Regions from separate parts of the Halobacillus sp. K22 genome, predicted to be linked through region 2. Evidence: predicted binding sites of a transcription regulator. Region 2 holds the regulator's gene; the other holds the start of a gene.

Region 1 (8,453 bases), on a different contig from region 2:
CAGCTTCATAAACTCGACTTTGTGGATCGAGTAGAAATTTTAAGTACGGGAGCTTAATTGGAGGGGAAGATATGCCGGAACAACGGATTGGGTATTTAGGACCTAAAGGAACATTTACAAAAATGGCCGTCGATGGCTTATTCGATGGCGGTACTTATATTGGATATGAAAGCATCCCTGCCTGCCTGGATGCGGTGGAGCACGGGGAAGTGGATACAGGTGTAGTCCCTCTTGAAAATGCTATAGAGGGCTCTGTGCACTTAACCATAGATTATTTGGTCCATCAGGTGAATCAGTCTATTATTGCTGAACTGACAGTTCCGATTAAACAGCACCTGCTTGTCCACCCGGATCACCAGGATCATGAGCTTGAGAAGATTTATTCTCACAGTCACGCGATAGCCCAGTGCCATCAGTATTTACACAAAAACTATCCTCAAGCAGAGCTCGAATATACAGCTTCTACAGGAAGAGCTGCTGAAATTGTAGCAGAGACGGGTCCTGGAGCCGCGGCCATTGGAAACCATCTGGCAGCAGAAGAGAATGGGTTGACGATTCTGGATGAGAACATTCATGACTACGATAATAACCATACGCGTTTCGCAGTAGTCCAAAAAAACCCTATGACATTAAAGGTGAAAGACCAATTCGTAACAAAGCAAAAGACCACGGTGATGGTAACGCTGCCTAAAGATTATGTAGGAGCCCTCCACCAGGTCCTTGCTGCCTTCGCTTGGAGAAAGATGAACTTGTCTAAAATTGAATCAAGGCCAATGAAAACCGGGCTTGGCAACTACTTTTTCTTAATAGATGTCGATCAGCCGTACGATCAGATCCTCTTTCCTGGGGTGCAGGCTGAACTAGAAGCATTAGGTTGTCAGTTGAAGATTCTTGGAACTTATCCAAGTTACCAATTAGATATTCCTTCTCCTATTCGGAGAGCTTAATTTATACCTCGCCAAAAACTTGTTTATATCAAGGTTTTGGCGAGGTTCTTTTTATTATTCAAAAGAAATATAGGCTTTTTCATCAATCTTTTGGCTCGAACTGCATAGAGTGTTATGAAGCTATTATTGCCTTTTTAGTTTTTAGATTCACAGGAAGGGAGTTGCAATGGTGAGAATTCACATTGTGCAAAAAGGGGATACACTCTGGAAGATTGCCAAAAAGTATGGGGTAGATTTTGAAGAATTGAAATCAGTCAATACCCAGCTTTCTAATCCTGATATGATCATGCCGGGTATGAAGATCAAGGTTCCACAAGGCACAAAGCAAGTCAAGAAAGAAGCGCCTAAGCAGATGCCGAAGAAAGAAATGCCTTCCATGCCACCTTATAAAGATACATCACCTAAACCGATTCCTGTCATCAAAGAGGACGAGAAAAAGCCTGTCAAAAAAGGTGTTATGGATAAACCAATGATGCCAGTGCAGCCTATTCATATGAATATGCCGATCCAAATGCCTAGTATTGATCAGCAAATGCAAAATTATTACACGACTTTTCACTTACCTCAAATGCCGATGCCGCAAGCTCCGAAAGAGGAAGAAATGCCTTCAGAGGAGTCGCTAAAGGGTGAGGGGAAATCACAGTATCAAGAGCCAGCACAGCAGCCATACTACCAGCCAATGCAACAGCCAATGCAGCAACCAATGCAGCAGCCAATGCAGCAGCCAATGCAGCAGCCAATGCAGCAACCAATGCAGCCCCAGCTTGTACACTCAGACTTTTACTGCTGCCCGCCTCATCCTGTAATGATGCCTGCTTATATGCCTATGCAGATGCCAGGCCAGCATAATATGCCTATGTACCCACAGCAACAGGGCTACATGGGAGCAGAATATGAGGAAAGTTCTTCCCCTATGGTTCAGGGTGCGCAAGCAGGAGGAGATTGCGGATGCAGTATGGAAGGTGACGGGGGATCTCAAGCCTGGTCTCCAGCGATGGGGTATGGCGGTCAGCCGATGTATCCAGGTTATCAGCATCACGGATATCCTCATTACGGATACCATCATGGCTACCCTCAAGCCTATGGGCCAATGCAATCCCCGATGGGCGGGTGGGGTCCGCAGCAGGGTGGTAACCCTTATGGAATGGGTCCGCATAGTATGCCGCAGTCGATGGGGTGTGACTATTCCCAAGCAGGGCCAATGGGGCCGTATCCCGGTCCATGGCGGGACGATGATGTAGATGAAAGTTGAGCATTCAGAAGGCGATTCATATACGGATCGCCTTTTTCAATGGCTCTTACAAGAAGAGGAATTACCTATAAGATTAGAAAAAGTAATTAAGCCAAAAGTATATAAAGTCCGGTATAATGGTAAGCCTATGATATTAAAAGGGTATAGGAGAGCGCAAACGTTAGAACAGCAGATCTGTTTCTTTAAGGATTGGAACTATGCATCCAGCACGGCCGCTCGTCCTCTGCCATTTCAAGACAATGTTTACACAAAAAGTAAGCTTGGGTGTGCGTGGGGGCTTTTTGAGTGGGTGCAAGGAAAGCATGCGGATTTTGGTAAGCATGATGACAGAGAGAAGGCTGTTCAAGTCCTGCATCAATTTCACCGTACTACCAAAGGGATTGCCACCTTAGCTATACCTCGAGATCCATTATATATTAAATGGGGAAGACGTCTGGAGCAATTTGAAGAAACTCAGGATGTCTTTTCTGAATATAGAAAAAGAAGTGTCTATCAGGAGCTGCGTTTAAGCATGATTACTCAACTTGAACGTTTCTCCAATTATCCTTGGGGAGAAGTAGAAGAAAAGGCATGGGAGAATAACGAATGGCTGCACGGCGATGTCGCACATCATAACTTTATGATTAACCAAAACAATGACATCAAATTAATCGATTTTGATCTTTTGCACACCGGCCCCCACCTTTATGATCATATCCAATTGGGGCAACGGTTTCTTCCTTACTTGGAAGATCAACGTTCCATGCTTCTTCAATATTTTAAGCATACTCCGAACCTGGACATATGGTTAAAAGGAGTATTGGTTCCTGCAGATATTCTCAGAGAATGGCTTTACGGTTATAGACGCTGTCTTCGAGGTGAAGTATCCCTAACAAAGCATGTAATAAAATTAGAAAAAGCATGGGAGAGCCGGAAGAAGTTTGTCCGATACGCAGAACATATGCTAAGATAAAGTATCATATGTGTGAGAGGATGAACAATCCGGTGGAACAAAAAGTGAATGAATTAGTTGCCTGGTTAAGAGACCAAGTGGCCCAGGCAAATGTAAAGGGCTTGCTTGTAGGAGTAAGCGGGGGAATTGACTCAGCGGTAGTCGCAAATTTAATTAAACGCGCTTTTCCAGAGCAGTCTCTTGGAGTTATTATGCCTTGTAAAAGTCAAGGAAGTGACCAGAAACATGCTGAATTAGTGACAAATGCATGTGGTCTCCACTCTATAACAGTAGATTTGACTGAGACACACGAAGTTATGTTCCAAACGGTCAAAAACCAATTGAAAGCAGACGGGTCTTTTGATAAAGACCAGGAAAGACTGGCAGACGCAAATCTACGTGCCAGGCTGCGTATGAGTACCTTATATACCATCGCTTCCAATCATAAATATTTAGTGGTTGGTACAGATAACGCCGCCGAATGGTACACTGGATATTTCACTAAATTCGGGGATGGAGGAGTTGACCTCGTACCATTAGTTCACCTCCCTAAAGGTGAGGTACGTGAGATGGCTGCTCACTTGGGTGTTCCTGATGAAATTATTAATAAACAACCAAGCGCAGGGCTTTGGGAAGGTCAGACGGACGAAAACGAAATGGGCACAAGTTATAATAAGATTGATGCCTTTTTACGTGGGGAAGAAATTCCTGAGGAAGATAGAAAGATTATAGAGGCGATGCACAGGAAATCGGCTCATAAGCGTAATCTTCCACCTTCACCGCCGCAATCATGAGTTGGGTAAAATTAACTGTTTAAAACATTCTCCTTGAACCATAGTAATGGTAAAAGGAGAATGTTTTTTTATGTGGAAATACTTCATGGTTCTAATGCTTACTGTTTTACTAATGGCTGGATGTAATGAACAGCCTGAAGAAAGTACTCAGGACGAAACTTACTATGAACCGCTGACCTATGGAGGAGATCCTGGGATTAAACGAAGAGGACAGATTCCAACTGGGGAAAACAGCTGGTTCAAACGTACAGCAGAAGAGGAATTCCGAAATTCCAAATTTAAGGAGACCAACAGAGGACATGATAATGCATTTAACAATGAAGAATCCATGGCTATCATGCAAAAAGTGAATGAATTAGAAGAAGTCACTATGACTCAGGCTTTTACCGATGATAAGAAAGTGTACATTGCGGTTATGGTTAACCCATACGACCGCAGGGATCAGTCCATTCCTAATAAAATTGAGGCAAAAGTCAAAGAAATGACAGATAAACCAGTCATTATCTACACTAACAATAACAATTGGGATCATATGAAGGATTTGAACGCCAGGTTAAAAGCTTCCCAGGCTCCTGCTCAACTGAGAAATCAGATTAGAGATTTTTTTCAGCAAAACCAGACCGGTAAGTAAGTCGCTTTATTCATACCGGGAAATTGTGGTATATTGATGTAGGAAAAGATTTGCTTTGGAGAGGAGAATGTCCATGGCTGGTCATTCAAAATGGAGTAATATAAAACGCCGTAAAGGCGCACAAGATGCTAAACGGGGAAAGCTTTTTATGAAGCTGGCAAGAGAGATATTCATGGCTGCCAGGCAAGGCGGCGGGGATCCAGACATGAATCCCAATCTTCGCTTAGCTGTAGATAAAGCTAAATCAAATAATATGCCTAATGAAAATATTGATCGTGCCATTAAAAAAGCCACTGGTGATCTTGAAGGGGTAAACTATGAAGAGTACACCTATGAAGGCTATGGACCTGGCGGGGTAGCTGTTATGGTTAAAGTGCTGACAGATAATAAAAATCGTACCGCAGCAGACGTACGACATGCCTTTAATAAAAATGATGGAAACCTTGGTGAAAATGGTTGTGTCTCCTTTATGTTTGACCGCAAAGGCTACTTAGTAATTGATCGCGGGGAAACAGAGGCTGACGAAGAAGAGATAATGCTTGAGGTAATTGAAGCCGGAGCGGATGAAATGGAAACAACAGAGGATCAATTCGAAATTTATGCAGAACCTGAATCCTTTTCTGATGTTAAGGCTACTCTTGAAAAAAGTGGTTATTCATTTGTGACTAGTGAAGTTACGATGATTCCAGAGACATACACCCCTCTTGAAGAAGAGGGCGTTGAAAAGATGTTGAAATTAATTGATATGCTTGAGGATAATGATGACGTTCAAGAGGTCTATCATAACTTAGACGCTGATGAAGCCCTGTTAGAGAAATTATCTTAATCGCTGTCTTTCTATCATAATAACTTCTGTTCCTGGGCATACTAGGATCAGAAGTTATTTTTAGTTAGGGGGAACCTGCGATGAATCGATGGTTATGGATCATACCAGCCAGTTTAATTTTAGCAGGATGGCAGTGGTTTGGTGCGGAAGATGAAGTCTCACTCAGAGCAGACGACATGCCTTATCAAAGAACCGTGGTCAATAAAACCGAAGAGAAGGCTGTAGAAACTCTAGTAAATCCGGAACCTTTAACAATAAAGGTGGTATTGAAGCAGCACTATTTGGATGGTGTAACTGAGACCACTAATAAGGAAGAAACAATATGGTCAATGGTGGACTTCTGGTCAGCTTATGAAGGCTGGTCCATAGAGTCCCAGGAATTGGATCAAATCGTCTTCAAAAGGCACGTGGAAGATATTTCTCCACTGACTAAGCAGCAGGGGTACTTCGGCCTTACGGAAGATGGAGAACTAGCGGTATTTGATGGTACTCCTTCCGAAGGGAAGGTCATAGAATCCTTTAAACCTATACCTATTGAACCGTTAGAGTCTAAGAGGAAGTCAGAATTGAAAGAGGGCATCAAAATCAAGGATGTCTTTCATTTTGAGCAAGTGGTTAAACAGTATGCCGGAGAAGAACAGCCGCTATGAATAGTCATAGGCGGCTGTTTTATTTTAATTGGCTCTGTTAAACTTCCGTATTGATTTAAAGGCAAAGCTCCCGATTGCTTAAGACTCAGTTTCGAGACTTTTGTGAAAATTAGGTCCTGCCGGGGGACGATTTCGCTTTCCGACCCTGCACGACGCAACGTCGATCGACCCTACTTCGTGTAGGGCCGCAGGAAAGCGAGTTGTTTCTGTAGCCGCCCTCATCTACTTTTCGGAGAAGGACCCGAGATATTTAGAAACTGAGCCTTACAGAAAACGGCCTTATTGTGTAAAAAGCCTCTTATGAAAAATCAATAATAAACATTAACAGAGCCTTTTAATTAAGAGCTGGAAAACAGGATATTTGTAAAGGATGTTAATTAAAGGTGGCTGCTCAGTGCAATAATCTACATCCTTCTTCAAGTTCTGTCATGGGCGAACATGTGCTTGTGTGTTACAATAGAAATGCTAAGCAATACAGGTAAGAGAGGACTTCCAACTATGATTACTTATGTAAAAGGACAGTTAAGCTTAATTGAAGATGCGTCCATAATAATTGAAACTAGCGGCATCGGTTATGAAATTCTATGTGCTAATCCTTTCAACTTTCAAGAATATTTGAACCGGGAGATAAAAGTTCATACATATCACTATATACGTGAAGACCAACAAACATTATTTGGGTTCAGGAAAAAAGAAGATAAACAGCTTTTCGCCCAGCTTTTAAATGTTTCCGGTATTGGACCAAAGGGCGCTTTAGCTATACTTGGGACGGTGAGCGTACCCGAATTTGTCTCAGCTATTGAACAGGAAGACGATAAGTACTTAACTAAATTTCCTGGTGTTGGAAAAAAGACAGCCAGGCAAATGATTTTGGACTTAAAGGGTAAATTGATTGTATGGCTGCCCGATGAACAGAATGAAGATACTATTTTCTACCAAGAGGAACTGACTTCAAAAGAAAAGAGAGAGCGCATAGAAGAGGCTCTTGAAGCATTAAAAGCTTTAGGATATACAGACAGAGAAATCAAATTGGCACGCACAGAACTTCAAAAAACCAATGAAGGAAGTGTGGACGATTATGTAAGACAAGGATTACAGGTATTGATGAAGTCATAACTGGAAGGGGGAACTAATGTGGAAGATCGAATGATTTCCGGCGAGTTGCAGCAGACAGACCAGGACATTGAACTTAGTTTGAGGCCGGAAACGCTCAAACAGTATATTGGTCAGGAGCGAACCAAACAAAATCTGCGTATATTTATTCAAGCAGCAAAGATGAGAGAGGAACCTCTGGATCATGCGCTTCTTTATGGCCCTCCGGGGCTTGGGAAAACGACGCTTGCTTCTATTATTGCTAATGAAATGGGCGTACAGTTCAGGACAACGGCTGGACCTGCTATCGAGAGGGCAGGAGATCTGGCAGCTATTTTATCTTCACTTGAGCCCGGAGATGTTCTTTTTATCGATGAAATTCATCGATTACCAAGATCAGTAGAAGAAGTCCTGTACCCGGCTATGGAAGACTTTTGCTTGGACATTGTTGTAGGCAGCGGACCTAGTGCGAGATCGATGCGTCTTGATCTGCCTCCTTTTACGCTGGTAGGAGCCACTACGCGAGCCGGTTTATTATCCGCGCCGCTGCGCGACCGGTTCGGAGTCCACAGCAGGTTAGAATATTACGAAACAGAAGCTCTTTGTTCGATAGTAGAGCGGACAGCGGATATTTTTCATGTAGAAATTGATTTTAATGCTGCCGTGGAGATTGCCCGGCGCTCGAGAGGCACTCCGCGTATTGCCAACCGATTATTTAAGCGGGTGCGGGATATAGCGCAGGTAAAAGGTGAATCCATCATATCTCTTGATACTACTCAAGAAGCTTTGGAGATGCTGCAAGTAGACGCCGAAGGTCTTGATTATATAGACCACAAGCTTCTAAAAGGCATTATGGACGGTTTTAGAGGAGGACCTGTGGGTCTTGATACTATTTCGGCTACGATTGGAGAAGAGTCTCAAACGATTGAAGATGTGTACGAGCCGTTTCTTCTTCAAATTGGATTTATACAAAGAACTCCGCGTGGACGTGTCGTAACACCTAAAGCATACGCTCACTTCCATAGGGAGGTGCCCGGAACTTGACTGGGTTCGGAAAAATATTTATTGTTATAGGGATTGTGTTTATAGTGATTGGACTTCTATGGAGTTTTGTTGGCAAACTTCCGGGTGATCTTAGTTTCAAAAAAGGAAATACTACCTTTTACTTTCCCATTATGACATCCATTGTAGCCAGCATTGTTCTTTCACTTATATTTTATATTATTGGTAAAATACGATAAGGAAGAATAGGGGATTTAAATGGATATTAAGCAGTATGATTTTGAACTGCCTGAAGAGCTTATTGCTCAGGTGCCGCTTCAAGATCGTT
Region 2 (8,453 bases):
TTCTTGAACTTGAGGAAATTGGATTTGAAATTGAAGCTTCTCACCATGAGGTAGCTCCTGGACAGCACGAGATTGATTTTAAATACTCAGATGCTGTGAAACACTGTGATGATATTCAGACGTTTAAACTAGTTGTAAAAACGATCGCGCGTCAGCACGGTCTCCACGCGACTTTCATGCCTAAACCTTTATTTGGTGTGAACGGCTCCGGGATGCATGCGAACATGTCTTTGTTTAATGAGGACGGAAATGCTTTTTATGATGAAAATGGCGATAAAGAATTATCAGAAGTTGCTTATCAGTTTACTGCAGGGATTATTAAGCATGCTACAAACTTTACGGCGATCACAAATCCTACAGTAAACTCCTATAAACGTCTTGTACCTGGTTATGAAGCTCCTTGCTATGTGGCTTGGTCCGGTCAGAACCGAAGCCCGCTTGTGCGTGTTCCTACTTCCCGCGGATTAAGTACTCGTATAGAGGTAAGAAGCGTAGACCCTGCTGCAAACCCTTATATGGCTATGGCAGTATTATTAGCTGCAGGTCTTGACGGTGTGGAGAATAAATTGAAAGCCCCAACTCCAGTCGATCGAAACATTTATGTTATGAATAAGAAAGAACGTGAAGCACACGGCATTAAAGATCTGCCTGCCACGCTTTACAATGCTCTTGAAGAACTGCAGGAAGATCCGATTATGGTCGAAGCTCTTGGCGAGCACCTGTTTGAACACTTTATTGAAGCGAAAGAAATCGAATGGGATATGTTCCGTACACAAGTACACCCTTGGGAACGTGAACAATATCTACAAACATATTAATCCTCATCAAGCCTCAGCGTCTAAGCGCTGAGGCTTTTTCTTATGCGGAGATTGATACGTTCCACTTTTCTCACTCACCCCCTTGTTAACCCCTGAAAATGAAGGTAGCAGGATATAGTTTTGCATCGCTGGGAGCCACTGATAAGAAAAGAATCAATCTGTGACATGATTGCACATTATTATAATAAGTAGATTTTATACTGAGATTTAAACTCTAATTAATTCAATTAACTTGGACGTTTGCAGAAGGTTTTTTTTATGTGAAAAAATATTAAGTAACTTATCACAACTTTTTCTTTTAGAAAAACTTTATTTCAAGACAGCCATCGTTTCACAAAAAGTGACAGTCTGAAATACTTCAGTTTGAAGTGTATTTTAGTAAAAAATGCACAAAGTTCTCAGACAAAACCTGTTTACACGTGTATCGCAACACGTGTTGTGTTATGATTTGTACACAACAATTGATTTGTTAGGGGATGTAGAATGGAACAATATACTGTCGATCAGGCCTTGGAAAAATTAAAACAATATAAAATTACGACACATAAAGAAAGTCTTCGACGTTGGCTGAGAAACGGCACAATTAAAGGCGTCGAACCAGCCACGCGTAAAGATGGATGGAGAATCAATGAAGTTGATCTATGGGCGTTTATTGAAGAGCGCACACTGGTTAATTCAACAGAGGAACCTAATGCAACAAATGTTGTTAAAAAGGATGAGCTTCGCGAATTTCACAGAGCTGAAATGTGGTGGGAAATTGCTCGCAAAAATATGTATGAAGGATCTATTGAGGTTAAAAAAACGGATGTGCGCTCATGTATTAAACAAAAAAACTATTCCGAAAAATTCGAAGCGTACATCTGGAATAGAATTACAGAGCACACGTGGCAAGCTACACCTCGCATCTTCTATTTGCATGATGCCTTTCTTTTTAGCAGCCAGCGTATAAAGATGGATACTAATTATAAAGATCGTAAAGAGCAGATCTTGTTCGCTTTAATTGATTACTTAAGAAATAATGGCATTAAGTAGGATAAATGGATAGTAAAGTTGTATAAATTTAAAAGAAAAAAGCCCCGTTGCGCTGAGCAAAAGGGCCATGTTATTTACTAACGATAGTAAAATCCTATTTAAAAATCTTACGAATGAGCTTCCCACTGACTTTACCAGCAGCTCTTCTGCCGACTCGCTGGCCAATTCGGTTATTACGAACAGCGTCCACGTCGTTCCAGATTCTTAGAATTTTTGAGAGCTTTGATTTTAAGCCCATTTTAATCAACTCCTTATTTATTATAGGTCAAGCTTTACGTATGGTTTTAGGTACCAGTGAGTCGGTTTATTACATAAGTTCCCTTAATGAAATACTTGGTAAACCAGCACTTTTCTAGAATAAGATTAATCTTGCGAGGATGAAGAAAGGAATCTGATGGGCGAAGCAGTTCAATAGACGTGGGAACCTCAATCTCGGATGGAACTTTTCAGCTGTTGCTCTTGTTCGTCTACAAAATAGTAAAGAACGTGTTTTATTTTTTCTTCTATATATTAATAGGATAAATTGGTAAAAAATGAAAAAAGGGCAGCTCTTAAGAGCTGCCCTTAATATTTGCTTAATGAACCGTACGGTATAAACCTACAACCCGTCCAAGAATAGCAACATCATTTAGAAGAATAGGTTCCATGGTAGCATTTTCAGGCTGTAACCGGATATGGTTTCTTTCTTTGAAAAAGCGCTTCACGGTAGCTTCTTCATCCTCTGTCATGGCTACTACAATATCTCCATTTTGAGCTGTCTGCTGTTGTCTCACGATCACCATATCACCATCAAGAATACCGGCTTCAATCATACTCTCGCCCTGTACAACAAGTACGAACGTGTTATCGTCTGTACCAGCTAAAGAGTCAGGCAGTGGTACATATTCTTCAATATTTTCGACTGCGGTAATAGGAGAACCTGCCGTTACTTTACCAATAACAGGCGCATAAGAGGCTTCACTTCTAGGGATACTGTGATCTTCCTCTAATTCTATCACTTCAATTGCTCTTGGTTTAGTAGGATCTCTTCGGATATACCCCTTTTTCTCTAATCTTGACAAATGTCCGTGCACAGTCGAACTGGATGCCAGACCCACGGATTGGCCGATCTCACGAACAGAAGGCGGATAACCTTTCATAATTACCTGCTCTTTAATAAAGTCTAATATTTCTTGCTGTCTCTTTGAAAGTTTACTCATAGATTTACACCTCGTACATAGGATTTATATTAACCACATTGTACCATGCCTACTTAAATAATACAAACAAGCGTTCGAAAACATCGGTTGACAAGAACTATTGTTCGTATATAATTGGTAATAGAAAAAGCGAACATTAGTTCTTAAGAACGTTCGTTCCTAAAAATGGAGGGTCTAATCATGTTCAACAAACTTTCAAAGCTCGATGTAACGTATCTCGTACTGTTTATCGCAAGTTTAGCCTTTCTTTACTTTTCAATGGTCTCCATTGGATAATCTATTATATGCTGTATGAGAAGATTTAATAGAAAGGGCCGAACATCATGAGAGTTATCCTATATTGTCGTGTAAGTACCGAAAAAGAAGCACAAGTTTCTTCATTGAACAGACAAAGAAACGAATTAAATCAGATGGCCGCACACCACAGTATGGAAGTTGTGGATTGTATAGAGGAACAAGCAAGTGGTTACGAAATTGAACGGGAGGGGATTTTCCGCTTGCTTGAGTATTTTTCTAATAGGGAAGCAGAAGCTTTGTTAATTCAAGATGAAACTCGACTTGGACGCGGGAATACCAAAATCGCATTATTTCATCAATTGAATAAATTGGACGTTCAAATCTATTCACTATCTCATGAAGGAGAACTGGAGATAGCTGAGTCTGACTCTATGGTCCTTCAGATTGTGGGTATTGTAGAAGAATACCAGCGGAAAATACATAATATGAAGATTCGTAGAGGAATGAGAAAGGCAGTAGAGGAAGGCTATAACCCTGCTGATAATCTGTCAAATCAACACTTGGCTCCTGGACGAGAACGGATTGAATTTCCCATAGATGAGGTTGTTCGTTTACGCCAGAATAAATTGTCATTTAAAGATATAGCTGCCACTCTTCGCGGACTAGGGTATGATGTATCCAAGGCAACGGTCCATAGAAGATATCAGGAGCACGTCTTACTTGAAAAAAAAGAAGAGAAGGGTTACGATTAAATAAGTGACAAGGGTCCTCTGGCCACTTGTCTTTTTCTTGTTCGCACATGAATCGATCCTGTGAGTCACAATATATACAAAAAGGGGTATTGATCTATGTTATCTAAAGAAAAAATTGATCGTATAAATGAATTGGCTAATAAATCTAAGCAGGAAGAATTAACTGCTAAGGAAAAAGAAGAACAACAGGATTTAAGACAGCAATATTTGAAGAATGTTCGTAAATCATTTAAGAATCAGTTGAAGGGCGTTACCGTTATAGACCCTGAAGGAAAAGATGTGACCCCTAAGAAATTAAGAGAAATGCAGGAAAATGAAAAGAAGAACTGATTATTAATCCGTACAGTTAATGTACGGATTTTATTTTGTTTAAAAAACCCTTTTCAGGGAAAGTTAAACAAAGGCATTGGATTTTTCTTGAAATATCGCCCTGGCGCTTGTTTCAAACGAAATTTCATTATAGGATAATACATGTACATATTTACGAAAGAGAAAGGGGAATGGCGATTATGGCAAATAGCCTTGAACAAACTTCAATAAATACAATTCGCACACTTACTATCGATGCCGTTGAAAAAGCAAGCTCCGGACATCCAGGAATGCCAATGGGGGCAGCTCCTATGGCGTATACCCTTTGGACACAGTTTATGGATCACAATCCTAAGAACTCTGACTGGTTCAACCGCGACCGCTTTGTACTATCTGCGGGGCATGGATCTATGCTTCTATACAGCCTCTTACATTTATCAGGATATAAAGTGACAATAGATGACCTTAAGTCTTTCCGTCAGTGGGACTCTAAAACTCCTGGACACCCTGAATACGGACATACAGACGGTGTAGAGGCAACTACGGGTCCACTTGGCCAAGGTTTGTCTATGGCTACCGGTATGGCAATGGCTGAAGCACATCTAGCTGCTAAATACAATCGTGACAACTATAATGTAGTAGATCATTACACCTTTGCTATTTGTGGTGATGGAGATTTAATGGAAGGCGTTTCTCAAGAAACAGCTTCTTTAGCCGGGCACCTTGGACTTGGAAAGTTAGTCGTACTGTATGACTCAAATGACATTTCCTTAGATGGAGATTTAAACCGTTCCTTTAGCGAAAGCGTTGAAAAGCGCTACGAAGCTTATGGCTGGCAAGTTATACGTGTCGAGGACGGAACGGATACAGAGGAAATTACAAAGGCTATTCAAGATGCCAAGCAGAATACAGACCAGCCGACTATGATCGAAGTGAAAACAGTAATTGGCTATGGTTCACCAAACAAATCCGGTAAGTCTGCTTCTCACGGTGCTCCGCTTGGAGAAGAAGAAGTTACAGCAGCGAAAGCTCATTATGAGTGGGAGCACGAAGAGCTCTTTCACGTACCAGAAGAAGTTTATCAGGATTTTAAAGAAAAAGTTCAACAAAACGGCGAACAGAAAGAACAGGCCTGGAATGAACTTATGAAACAATATAAAGAAAGCTACCCTGAGCTGGCTGCTGAATTTGAAACAGCAATTAAAGGGGAGCTTCCTGAAGGATGGAAGAACGAGCTTCCAACGTATCAAGCTGGTGAAGACAGTCCGGCAACCCGTGCTGCTTCAGGTGATGTGATTAATGCCCTTTCTGCTAAAGTTCCATATTTCTTCGGAGGAAGCTCAGACTTGGCAGGTTCCAATAAAACAACTGTAAAAGAAGAAGAAGATTTCTCACGCAATAACTATGCCGGCCGAAATATCTGGTTTGGTGTTAGAGAATTCGCAATGGCCGGAGCTTTAAATGGTATGGCCTTACATGGGGGGCTTAAAGTTTATGGCGGAACATTCTTTGTATTTAGTGACTACCTGAGACCAGCGCTGCGTCTATCTGCACTAATGAATCTTCCGATAAACTATGTCTTTACCCACGATTCTGTAGCTGTCGGAGAAGATGGGCCAACTCATGAGCCAATTGAGCAATTGCCTTCTCTTCGTGCAATGCCAAATCTATCTGTAATCCGTCCTGCGGATGGAAATGAAACAAGTGCGGCATGGCAGTTGGCTTTAGAATCTAATACCACTCCAAATGCGCTAGTATTAACTCGTCAGGGTCTTCCAACACTTGAAGGCACGGCAGAAAACGCTTATGAAGGTGTTAAGCATGGTGCGTATATTTTGAGTGATTCTGATAAGGAAGAGCCAGATGCCATTCTGTTAGCTTCGGGATCTGAAGTACAATTGATTGTTAAAGCACAAGATGAACTTAAGAAGAAAGGTTATGACGTTCGCGTTGTAAGTATTCCTTCTTTCGATCGCTTTAATGCTCAAAGCAGAGAATATCAAGAGAGCATCCTTCCTTCTAGCGTTCGTAAACGTCTAGCTGTAGAGATGGCTGCTTCATTTGGCTGGGAACGCTACGTAGGTCTGGACGGTTCTGTACTCGGCATCGACCGCTTCGGAGCCTCAGCCCCAGGAGATACTATTATCGAAAACTTTGGTTTCACTGTAGATAACGTAGTCAAACATGCTGAGAATTTAATGAACTCCTAAGGTCAATTAAACAAGCTGTTGGTATTCTACCGACAGCTTGTTTTTATATTTCAGCCGCTGAGTGGTAGGCAGAATACGTATGGGGAAAAATAATTTACAAATTTTCTCTCCATAACCCTCTCATAAATCTAAGAAGTAAAATGCGATAGTTAAAGGATAAAAAATTGCTTGATAGCTAAGCTTCCGTTCTTCGATAAAAACTCACAATATGATATAATAACTAATAAGAATTATTGTTGTCTTTTTCAGTGTGAAAGTCTGTGGCAGGCAGAAAATGTCGTGTTTAAGCCAGTATAGGATGTCTTCCCGCTCATTTTTAGCGTCAACCGGACGAAGATCATTATGGCTGGGTGTTCCCATTGGCAGGCGAAAGTTTATTATCGTAAACGACTATTGTATTTCTGTGAACCATTTACTATACTGTTATGGGAGATAACACGAAGGAGGAAGACGAAGACATGACTTTGGGTATTATATGGGTTATCGTCATTGCTGTACTCACTCTTATCGGAGGAGTAGCTCTTGGCTTTTTCATCGCAAGAAAGTATATGATGAACTATTTGAAGAAAAACCCGCCAATTAATGAACAGATGCTTCGCACATTGATGATGCAGATGGGACAGAAGCCGTCTCAGAAGAAGATCAATCAAATGATGCGTTCCATGAACAACCAAATGAAATAATCAAAATAAAGCCTTCTTTCTGGTTGAGGAAAGAAGGTTTTTCTTATGATCAATTTATGACGGGAAGTTCACATATGATTCATCGTTTTTTTAAATGCGGTCTGATACAATAGGAGTCTAGTATAATTATGGAGGAAGCGTTATGTCAGAAATAAACATATTTATAGCTTTTGGTGCTGGTTTCTTATCATTCATATCTCCGTGTGTACTTCCACTGTATCCTGCATTCCTCTCATACATAACAGGGATGAGTGTTAGTGAGTTAAAAGAAGATAACGCCATGCTGAAGCGCAAAAGTTTATTGCACACCATATCATTTTTATTAGGGTTTACTACAATTTTTCTAGTTCTAGGATTTTCAGGATCTTTTTTATCCCAGTTTCTTATTCAAAATGATACGATAATAAGGCGTTTAGGAGCTATTTTAATTATTTTCTTTGGCTTTGTCATTATTGGTGTCTTCAACTTTCAATTCTTAATGAAAGATCGGAAAATTTCGTTTAAAAATAGACCTGCAGGGTTTATTGGTTCTTTTTTGATTGGATTGACCTTTTCTCTTGGGTGGACACCTTGTACTGGCCCGATCCTGTCAGCCGTGTTAGTATTGGCTGCTGACAGCCCTGAATTATTTATGGTAATGATGCTTGCCTATTCACTTGGCTTTTCTGTGCCTTTCTTAGTCCTATCCTTCTTTGTAGGAAAATTAAATTGGGTAAGAAAGCATAGTGGAACTATAGTTAAAATAGGAGGTTATCTTATGATTCTAATGGGAATCGCTTTATACTTTGACTGGATGACCGACTTGACCTCTTACTTAGTTGGCTTATTTGGATTTCAGGGCTTTTAAGAAATGGATTTTCGAGAAACTTTATATTATGATGAAAACAGGAACAACAAAGTAAAGGAGTATGAATATGACCCGTACTAATGACATTATTTTACGAGCAACTACTACATTAATTGCGTTTATTATTTTAGGATTTTCCATCTATTTATTCTTCGCTGGTCACAACGCCCCAGGTGGCGGTTTTATTGGAGGATTAATGACCTCAGCAGCCTTTGTACTTATGTATATGGCCTACGGAATACGTTCCATGGAAAAAATTCTGCCGATCAACTTCCGCTACGTCATTCCTGTAGGGTTAATTATAGCTTTAGGGACAGGGATCGGTTCATTTATTTTTGGCCAGCCTTTTTTGAGTCAGACCTACGC

Evidence for each region. The regulator LexA, encoded in region 2, represses DNA repair genes until DNA is damaged. The targets are predictions, from matches to a motif close to CGAACATATGTTCG.
Region 1: a site for LexA is predicted at 6,465-6,478, ahead of ruvA (Holliday junction branch migration protein RuvA). Genes of this name have one in related genera too.

Annotation. Positions count from the first base shown of each region.
Region 1 is NZ_JBQQCN010000001.1:263,796-272,248, reverse strand. It holds gene ACTWPM_RS01395 (ACT domain-containing protein) at 1-57, shown strand, start outside; gene pheA (prephenate dehydratase) at 72-947, shown strand; gene safA (SafA/ExsA family spore coat assembly protein) at 1,117-2,199, shown strand; gene ACTWPM_RS01380 (phosphotransferase) at 2,189-3,151, shown strand; gene nadE (NAD(+) synthase) at 3,184-3,924, shown strand; gene ACTWPM_RS01370 (YhcN/YlaJ family sporulation lipoprotein) at 3,995-4,555, shown strand; gene ACTWPM_RS01365 (YebC/PmpR family DNA-binding transcriptional regulator) at 4,629-5,381, shown strand; gene ACTWPM_RS01360 (BofC C-terminal domain-containing protein) at 5,462-6,031, shown strand; gene ruvA (Holliday junction branch migration protein RuvA) at 6,530-7,147, shown strand; gene ruvB (Holliday junction branch migration DNA helicase RuvB) at 7,166-8,167, shown strand; gene ACTWPM_RS01345 (DUF2905 domain-containing protein) at 8,164-8,364, shown strand; gene queA (tRNA preQ1(34) S-adenosylmethionine ribosyltransferase-isomerase QueA) at 8,384-8,453, shown strand, end outside.
Region 2 is NZ_JBQQCN010000004.1:48,764-57,216, forward strand. It holds gene glnA (type I glutamate--ammonia ligase) at 1-818, shown strand, start outside; gene ACTWPM_RS04635 (hypothetical protein) at 1,302-1,850, shown strand; gene ACTWPM_RS04640 (hypothetical protein) at 1,945-2,088, opposite strand; gene lexA (transcriptional repressor LexA) at 2,426-3,049, opposite strand; gene ACTWPM_RS04650 (YneB family resolvase-like protein) at 3,373-4,038, shown strand; gene ACTWPM_RS04655 (DUF896 domain-containing protein) at 4,135-4,368, shown strand; gene tkt (transketolase) at 4,548-6,557, shown strand; gene ACTWPM_RS04665 (YneF family protein) at 7,022-7,240, shown strand; gene ACTWPM_RS04670 (cytochrome c biogenesis CcdA family protein) at 7,383-8,087, shown strand; gene ACTWPM_RS04675 (Na(+)/H(+) antiporter subunit B) at 8,155-8,453, shown strand, end outside.